One region of the Paenibacillus sp. FSL H7-689 genome, then DNA from elsewhere that is predicted to be linked to it. Evidence: a T-box and tRNA genes for the amino acid it is inferred to sense, from the RefSeq annotation. Region 1 holds a T-box; the other regions hold tRNA genes.
The links. A T-box is a leader RNA that pairs with one kind of tRNA and senses whether it is charged. The one in region 1 lies ahead of leuS (leucine--tRNA ligase), so its partner is inferred to be a tRNA-Leu.
Positions count from the first base shown of each region.

Region 2: it has a tRNA-Leu gene. The T-box ahead of leuS (leucine--tRNA ligase) is inferred to sense a tRNA for this amino acid. The anticodon was not compared.
Region 3: it has a tRNA-Leu gene. The T-box ahead of leuS (leucine--tRNA ligase) is inferred to sense a tRNA for this amino acid. The anticodon was not compared.
Region 4: it has a tRNA-Leu gene. The T-box ahead of leuS (leucine--tRNA ligase) is inferred to sense a tRNA for this amino acid. The anticodon was not compared.

Region 1 covers NZ_ASPU01000055.1:102,888-105,096, forward strand. The annotation lists gene leuS (leucine--tRNA ligase) at 1-1,402, opposite strand, end outside; T-box leader at 1,481-1,750, opposite strand; gene C170_RS24575 (phosphotransferase family protein) at 1,863-2,209, opposite strand, start outside.
Region 2 covers NZ_ASPU01000015.1:245,959-248,167, forward strand. The annotation lists gene C170_RS12080 (sn-glycerol-1-phosphate dehydrogenase) at 1-480, opposite strand, end outside; gene C170_RS12085 (hypothetical protein) at 639-824, shown strand; tRNA gene C170_RS12090 (tRNA-Leu) at 930-1,013, opposite strand; gene C170_RS12095 (Gfo/Idh/MocA family protein) at 1,240-2,209, shown strand, end outside.
Region 3 covers NZ_ASPU01000015.1:159,498-161,706, reverse strand. The annotation lists gene pelA (pectate lyase) at 46-999, shown strand; tRNA gene C170_RS11645 (tRNA-Leu) at 1,176-1,259, shown strand; gene C170_RS11640 (carbohydrate-binding protein) at 1,405-2,209, opposite strand, start outside.
Region 4 covers NZ_ASPU01000015.1:851,252-853,460, forward strand. The annotation lists gene C170_RS14945 (glutathione peroxidase) at 241-720, shown strand; tRNA gene C170_RS14950 (tRNA-Leu) at 868-950, opposite strand; gene C170_RS14955 (urease accessory protein UreF) at 1,394-2,095, shown strand.

The DNA.
Region 1 (2,209 bases):
TACCCGAAGGTTTGATCTGGTCGATATCAGGCAGCAGCAGTGGAAGTTGATCCTCAGGTACTGTCTTCATCGTTCCGTCTTCCAGATGCAGAATCGGGATTGGCTCACCCCAGTAACGCTGACGGCTGAACAGCCAATCGCGCAGACGATAGGTCACTTTCCCTTGTCCTTTACCGTTCTCTTCCAACCAAGCAATCATCTTGGCAACCGCTTCTTCATTATTCAGTCCGTTCAAGAAATCGGAATTCACATGTGCGCCATCACCCGAATATGCCTCTTGTGTAACGTCTCCACCTTGAATAACCTCGATGATATCCAGACCGAACTGCTTCGCAAATTCCCAATCACGCGCATCATGACCCGGAACTGCCATAACCGCACCTGTGCCGTAACCTGCAAGAACGTAATCAGCAATCCAGATCGGCAGTTTTGCACCATTAACAGGGTTGATTGCATAAGCGCCAGTGAATACACCTGTTTTGTCTTTGGCCAAATCTGTACGTTCCAGATCACTCTTACGAGAAGCCTGCTCCTGATAAGCCTGAATAGCTTCACGTTGGTCATCGGTTGTAATTGCTTCTACCAACTCATGTTCCGGAGCCAGTACTGCAAAGCTCGCACCGAACAATGTGTCCGCACGGGTAGTGAACACCTTGATAACTTCCTCGCGACCCTCAATGGCAAATACAACTTCCGCCCCTGTCGATTTACCGATCCAGTTGCGCTGCATATCCTTGATGCTTTCAGACCAATCCAGCTCTTCCAGGTCTTCCAACAGACGCTCTGCATACTCGGTAATTCTCAGAACCCATTGACGCATCGGTTTGCGTACAACCGGATGTCCTCCGCGTTCACTCTTGCCATCAATAACCTCTTCATTAGCAAGTACCGTTCCAAGGGCTTCACACCAGTTAACTGCAACTTCATCTACATAAGCCAGACCTTTGTTGTACAGCTGAATAAAGATCCATTGCGTCCATTTATAGTATTCAGGGTCCGTTGTGCTGATCTCACGATCCCAGTCATAGGAGAAACCAAGCGATTTGATCTGGCGACGGAAATTGTCAATATTACGGAATGTAATATCTCGTGGATGTTCACCTGTATCCAGTGCATGTTGCTCAGCAGGCAGACCGAAAGCATCCCAACCCATTGGGTGCAATACGTTGTAACCGCGCATACGTTTGTAACGGGAAACGATATCCGTTGCCGTATATCCTTCCGGGTGACCTACGTGCAGACCTGAACCGGATGGATAAGGGAACATATCCAGTGCATAAAATTTCGGTTTAGCAGGGTCCTCACCCGTTTTAAACGTTTTATTTGCATCCCAATATTGCTGCCAACTTTTTTCCATGACTTGTGGCTGATAGCCGTGTTTCGGCTGGTTATTCTCACTCATCTATTGTTCCTCCTTCAGGTTATTCACTTTAGCTTTAATTGCAACAAAAAAACCTCAGCATCCCGTAGCGTTTGCAGCGCTAGGGACGAGAGGTTGAATTCCCGTGGTACCACCCTAGTTAGTGGACGAACGTGCTTCGTCATCCACTCCCTTTGGACCTGTAACGGCGGTTAACCGATGCGGATTTCCATTCCTGAACCCAAGCTTTATACAAGCAGGTTAAACAGAATGGTGTAATCACCGCATTTCTCCAAGGCGAGTTCGCAAATCACTGTCAACCGGCTTGCACCAACCGCCGGCTCTCTGTTATGTACAGGAATTACTACTGATCCTTATCATCGAAATATGTATACAATATCGGGACCATTATATAAAAAAGCAAGCCCAAAGTCAATATTACACGTTATAATGACCCTTTTAAGTCACACGGTTCGTACCGTTCAATAATACTCGTTGCTGTTCAGGATAACCGAAAACGCTCAATGCCTTCCTCCAGATTATGAATGGTCCAATTCACATGTTCCTGATTATCATATTGACGATAAGCGCACTCAATGCGCAGCACCAGATCAAAGTACAAGTCATAGAGACTTCTTCTTTTCAGCTCACTTTCAGTCGTAATCTCATGCCCATACCCTTTCACAAAACCGGGTGTATAGTTAAAATGACTGAAATAATGCTCCATCAGAGGATCTGCCCACAGTGAACGTTCAAAATCAATAATCGCTGTGATACGACCTTTGTCTACTAGAACATTGCCATCCCACAGATCCCAACTCACAAGAACAGGTTCTTTTACATCGTCCA
Region 2 (2,209 bases), on a different contig from region 1:
GATTCCGCTTACAATTAAGGGTGCACCCGCAGAGGTAAAGCCATCTACTGAAGCCGCTGTCGGTATCGACAGAAAGGGCTTATTCATTTTGGAACAAACAAATCTCACCAGATCATGAATGGTACCTGAACCCACCGCAATCACAGCCTGACTTTCGAGTCTCACACCCAACATGACCTGTACAATAGCTGCTTCATCCGCAATGATATCCCCCGTGCGATTCTCCGGTAGAGCGATCTCATCCACATGCATTCCCGCTTCGCGAATACTACTCAGCACATCAGATCCGGCGGCCCGAAACGTATGTCGATCATAAACAACCGTCACCTGACGATATCCTTGCTCAGACAAATAACCCGGTAACCTCTGAATGGCACCAGCTTCCAGATGTATCAGCATATCCACCACTCTGTGTTGATGACCGCAAGCACACTGCTGTGCTTCCTCATTCCATGCTGCAATTCGTTCGTTCATATTCATTCGCTCTTACCCTCCCATATGAGATATCATGCATAATTAACGGGTTAAAACCACAAGATAAAAAAGGAAATAAAATGTGATGATTTTCCTGATCACACTTTACTGCCTGTACCCAATATTTGCAAATCCATATCTCACATTTCCAAGTAGGTGAAGCAATGAAATTAACGAAAGAATTAGGAATTTCGCTCGGATTTCTCGCCGGAACCACTTTTGGCAGCGGTATCGCTTTTTTGTTTCGTCTCCAGTCGGTTGAAGTGGTTGCCAGTGTAACGCTATTTGGTATTGCAGGAGCCATTGCCGGGATCATCACGGCAGTCATTCTGCGCCAGCGGCAACATTAGCATTGGCATGCTGGTAGCAAAATGTAGGCTTCACACGAATGATCCACAAAATAAAAAAAGGTTCGTGAATTGCCCTAGAGCAACTCACGAACCTTTTTTGTTAGATGCGGTCGAGAGGACTCGAACCTCCACGGGGGTTAGCCCACACGGACCTGAACCGTGCGCGTCTGCCAATTCCGCCACGACCGCATAATATGTATCTCCTCATCCATCGATGAAAAGCGTTCCGGTGAAACAATTCCTTGTTTTACCGTAATTCAGAGTATACATGCTCCAAAATAAAAATGCAACTTCTTTTTTTACTCATTCAAGAATAGGACATATGTCCTTTTTTCTCAACTTCAAACACCCTATCGTAGCATTAATCAACAAATATACCATCCATAAGAATGCAAAAATGAAGGAGAGATCCACCTTGAAAACAACCCATCTGTGCTTTATCGGTGCAGGGTTTCATGCATCCACGAATATTTACCCTTCTGTTGTTGAAGCCGGAGCGCAGATCCAGGCCATTGCCACACGCAGTATGGAACGCTCTGAAGCAGCTCTGCTGCGATTTGGCAGCAACGGACAAGCGTATGATAACGCTCAGCTTATGTTACAGCAGGAAACTTGTGACGGTGTCGTTGTGGTCGCCCAGCCTGTAGATCAGACCGCTCTTGTTCTCGAATGCATTGGGGCTGGCAAGAATGTATACGTGGATAAGCCGCTCGGATGGAACGCAGCGGAAGCCGCCACTGTAGCAGAAGCTGCCGAGCAGGCTGGCGTCGTTGTCATGGTTGGTTTTATGAAACGTTATGCCCCCATATACATGAAGCTGAAGGAGCTAATTGATAGTGGTTCGCTAGGTAAGGTACGTTCATTCCAGATGAAATTCGCTGTAGACAGTACCCCATTTTGCAAGGATGAGGAACAGTTCATAAAGCTCGCTGCCATTCATATGGTCGATCTGATGCGTTACTTATTCGGAGAAGTAATACGAGTTACAGGCACAACCGTGAAGGATGGGGAACACATTAATCAAAGCATTTCCCTTGTATTTGAGAATAACGTAGTAGGCAGCGCTTATTTTACCGGCATGAGTGCTTGGTCACGGGAAAGTGAAAGTGTACTCGTCACCTTTGACAACGGATTTGCGTCAGCTGAAGAGATCAACACACTTACTGTTCATCAATCCCGAAGCTCGACCAGCCTTCCCTGGAAATCTCTCGAGGAGCAAGATACTGTATATACACCTTCCGGATCTCCCATGTCAGGAGCTTATCGTGACCTTTATCTACGCGGGTTTGTTGGTGAAATGGTGCACTTCATCGCGTGTTGCCAGAATCAGACTGTCCCACATTCCAGCGCCAAGGATAATATTGCAACGATGGCTCTATGTGACT
Region 3 (2,209 bases), on a different contig from region 1:
TAGAAGTGGAAGATTTATAAAAACGAACATAGGAGAGTGTTACATTTGAAAGCGAAGAAAATAATTACTTTTGTCCTGGCATGTACGATGGTGTTCTCAGCAGTTGGAATGGCAGTTCTCCCTGTAGGGACGGTATCTGCTGCAGATGCGTCGGGTACTACAGCGAGTATTTCTGATATTTTGAAGAACCAGCTGCCGGATGGAGGTTGGAGAAAAGATTATAAACAGACAAGTGGAGAGTGGGCAAAGTCCACGATAGACAACAAGGCTACATACTCAGAAATTAGAAGATTGGCGAAGGAATTTAAAAAGACGAATGATCCGCGTTACTCCACAGCTGCAATCAAAGGAATTAACTTTTTGATCAACATGCAGTATTCAAACGGCGGGTGGCCACAAGTTTACCAAAGCTCCGGATACCACAAGCACATCACTTACAATGATGATGCCATGATTAATGTAATGATCATGCTGGATGAAGTAGCGGCACGCAAAGGTGATTTCTCATTTATCGACAGTACACTTGCTAACCGCAGTAAAAATTCAGTTGCCAAAGGTGTGGAGGCGATTCTGAATACACAGGTCGTTTCAGGTGGTAAGCTGACAGCATGGGGACAACAACATGATTCCAGCTCTCTTAAACCAGCGAGCGCAAGAATCTACGAAGTGCCATCGCTGACAGCTGGAGAGAGTGTAACGATTGTTAAATTTCTGAAAACCAGACCTGCTAACGCTAAAATTACCGCATCCATTAAAGGAGCGGAGGCTTGGTTTAACAAAGTGAAAATTACGGGTTACAAGTATGAAAGAGCTAATGGAGATAGTAAAATTATCGCTGATTCCAAAGCTGCACCAATTTGGGCACGCTTCTATGAGATCGGAACGGATAAACCAATCTTTATTGGTCGTGACGGGGTAGTTAAATACAAATTAAGTGATATTGATAAAGAAAGAAGAGGCGGTTATGCATGGTATGGCAACTGGCCTTCCAAGCTGTAATTTGTAGTATGCTTCCGTATTAATGAACCAAACTATTAGCAACAGTTAAAGGTAAGGCCCGAATCGACATGGACGTCTGATTCGGGCTTTATTGTTATTATTTTCAGTGTTGACATGATAGATTACGCATGATATATTATTTCTTGTCGCCGATATGGATGACGAAGATACAATATGCGGTCGTGGCGGAATTGGCAGACGCGCACGGTTCAGGTCCGTGTGGGCTAACCCCCGTGGAGGTTCGAGTCCTCTCGACCGCATCTAATAAAAAGACTCCTTAAGCTAACGCTTAAGGAGTCTTTTTTTGCATTTTTTGATATAACACTAACTTTAGTGATGAGTATTCAAGAGGTTAGTGCTTAGCTGCACGTACAGCAAATGTCTTCCATCAGCCATACGGAACGTTTATTGTGCTGCGGTAACATTAACGCTGTCAATATTCGGTCCTTCCGATCCGGTGGTAACCACTTTCAATGTATTGGTCCCCGTGTTCATGGGGACCTGTATTGTTTTTTCAACCCAAGTGGACCAGCTTCCCGTAGCGGGAAAGGGCTCGTTGCTGATGACTTTGGTTCCGTTCACAAAAATGTCGAGGTTCCGAGTGCCGCTTTCCAGCGCATAACGAAACTTTACGTTTTTGGTACCTGTTGTCGTGTTATTAATGCCGTTCCATTGAATGGCTGAACCAGTCATCGCATTGAAGTTAACATACCCGGAGCCAGTGTAACCGGGGTAGATTGTTTCAATGGCAGCTTCCGTAAGTGACGTTCCGGTCTCGGCTTCATACGTCGTGCCACTGCCTGTATTCCCGCCGCTATTTCCGCCAGTAACGTTGGCAACAAACGTTGTTACGCTCTGAGGCGGGAGCTGTGCCGTGAAGGCTCCATTGGATACGTTAAGCGAGGTTCCGCTTGCCAGGTTTCGACTGCTGTCCGTAATCCATGAGGACACAGTAGAGGCATTACCATTCTGCAGAACGAATTTTTGGCTTGTGGCTGAAGTTCCACGGTTAATTGCCACGACGACGACTTTGTTATCACCTTTATAGGCTGAGACAAATGTGTTCGTATCCGGATTTTTCGTTGCATCGACTCGCAGGTAGCCTGGACGCACGAATTTAGAGAAATGAGCCATATTATACCCGCGTTTGCTTATGGTACCGTCCTCTTTCATCGGACCATACTGTCTGCGGATGTACCACCACACGTAG
Region 4 (2,209 bases), on a different contig from region 1:
CACCAAATCGGCAGATTTTTGCCAATTCCTATCCATAATAACGCTTACAACAAAGTTATACTCTATCTATCTCTTCAAGGCTATCTAATTCTCACTCTGGCGTAAATCACTTCGCAATTCATTCACGTATTCTGCACAACTTGCCTGTTTTGATTCTTTTAACACCATATTAGTTTTGCAATATTTAATTGCAACCAATATAATAGAAGATATAAGAGTAAATAAATGGAGGCGATTTAGATGACAGTCTACGATTACAAAGTGAATACCCTTCGCGGTCAAGAAGTTGAAATGTCCGACTACCGTGACAAAGTGCTCCTGATTGTGAATACGGCAAGCTCATGCGGCCTTACCCCTCAATTCAAAGGTCTGCAAGAATTGCAAGACAAGTTTCAAGATGCTCCATTTGAAGTGCTTGGTTTCCCAAGCAACCAGTTTGCACAGGAAAAAGGATCTTCCGACGATATTGCCGAGTTCTGTCAGATGAATTATGGCGTGAGTTTCCCCATGTTTGAGAAAATTGATGTGAACGGCTCAAGCGCTCACCCTCTTTTCCAACACCTTAGCACAGAGGCTCCTGGCCTGCTCGGCTCCAAAGCAATCAAATGGAATTTCACCAAATTCCTCGTGGATCAGAACGGACAGGTCATTAAACGTTATGCTCCCAAAACAACACCGGACAAGATTGAAGAAGATATCAAGAACTTACTTCAAAAATAATACACAGGCCACCCGTAGCCGGAAGGTAGAGCAACATTCCTCCGGTAATGGATGGCCTTTTTTCAACCCAGATGTCATACTGTTCGAAAAAGACAAAAAAAAGAAGCTTCCCATTAATGGAAAGCTTCTTTTTAATCGTTCATATGATGCGGTCGAGAGGACTCGAACCTCCACGGGCATACGCCCACTACCCCCTCAAGATAGCGTGTCTGCCATTCCACCACGACCGCATGTCGTAAATAATCGGCAACAGAATTGATTATACCGGGTTCAGAACTAAAAGTAAAGTATTTTTTAATACTTCTTTTTCAGCTAGGCATTTTCATCAAAAATCGCATAATCTCGTCATCTTTACCCATGAACTGCATATGATTAGATTTGATCCCCTCTTTTTCGGTAAGAGCCGATCTTGTTGATTCATTTATATATAGTCCTTCCTTATATATAGTCCTCCATGAACTTCACCACATAAATAACACAATAAGTTATATAAAATAACACAAATATTAAATTCCAGATTTAATCCATTAATTTCACGGATACTATTGACAAAAAGCGGACATTTATGGGATGATAACTATCATATAATTCGGATTTTTAAACATAAAGCAAACAAAAAGGAATATAAATGTCACTTTAAGTGACATTTAACGAACACAGGAGGCGAATGATTGTGAACCGTGGGAATAAGCTGCTCGATTATGTCAAACTGCTTGATTCCTCTATTCAGGTTGGAGGGTTCACCCATTCCTTCGGCATGGATATCCATATCAGGGAGGGTACCATTCGTAATGCTGAAGATCTCGAATCATTCATGCGTTGTCAGTTGCATCCGAGCATCGTTCGTCTTGAAGGTATGGCCATCAAAGGCATCTATACCGCAGCAGATCACAAGGATACATGGCGGATAGCTCTGATCGACAAGCTTGTCCATGTTCAGCGAACCCCTGGAGATCTCAGAGAACAAGCTGCCGCCATGGGTAAACGATTGATCAGACTCGCACGCGCTCTGCACCCCTGGATTGAATTCAGCCAGCTCGAACAGATCTTTGCCAAATACGATTCGGTTGGCTGCCTCTCCACTGTTCATGCCTGGATTAACCACCACCTCGACATCCCGGTCGAAGAGGCGGTCCTTGGTTACCTGCATTCAGCCATGAATGCCTGCATAACCGAAGCCTCCAAAGTCATTCCCCTGAACAACGATACAACCAAGGATCTGATGGTCCGCCTGGCCACAGATCTGGAGAATGAATGGAAGACCGTCAGCGCCTCGGCTGCGGATGGACTGGCACAGCCAACCTCGATGTCCATGAAATCGTTTTTCCCCAGTTTCCATATGCTCGGAGCTGGACTTCATGCCTACAGGGCCTAATCCTCTTCCTCCTCATGCCTGCTCCCCTTCATTCAAAAAAATTAAAAAACACGCGGCAACCTCCTTGCCGACGTGTTTTTTGTCATTTTATTTGTTTTATTTACGTATTTACGC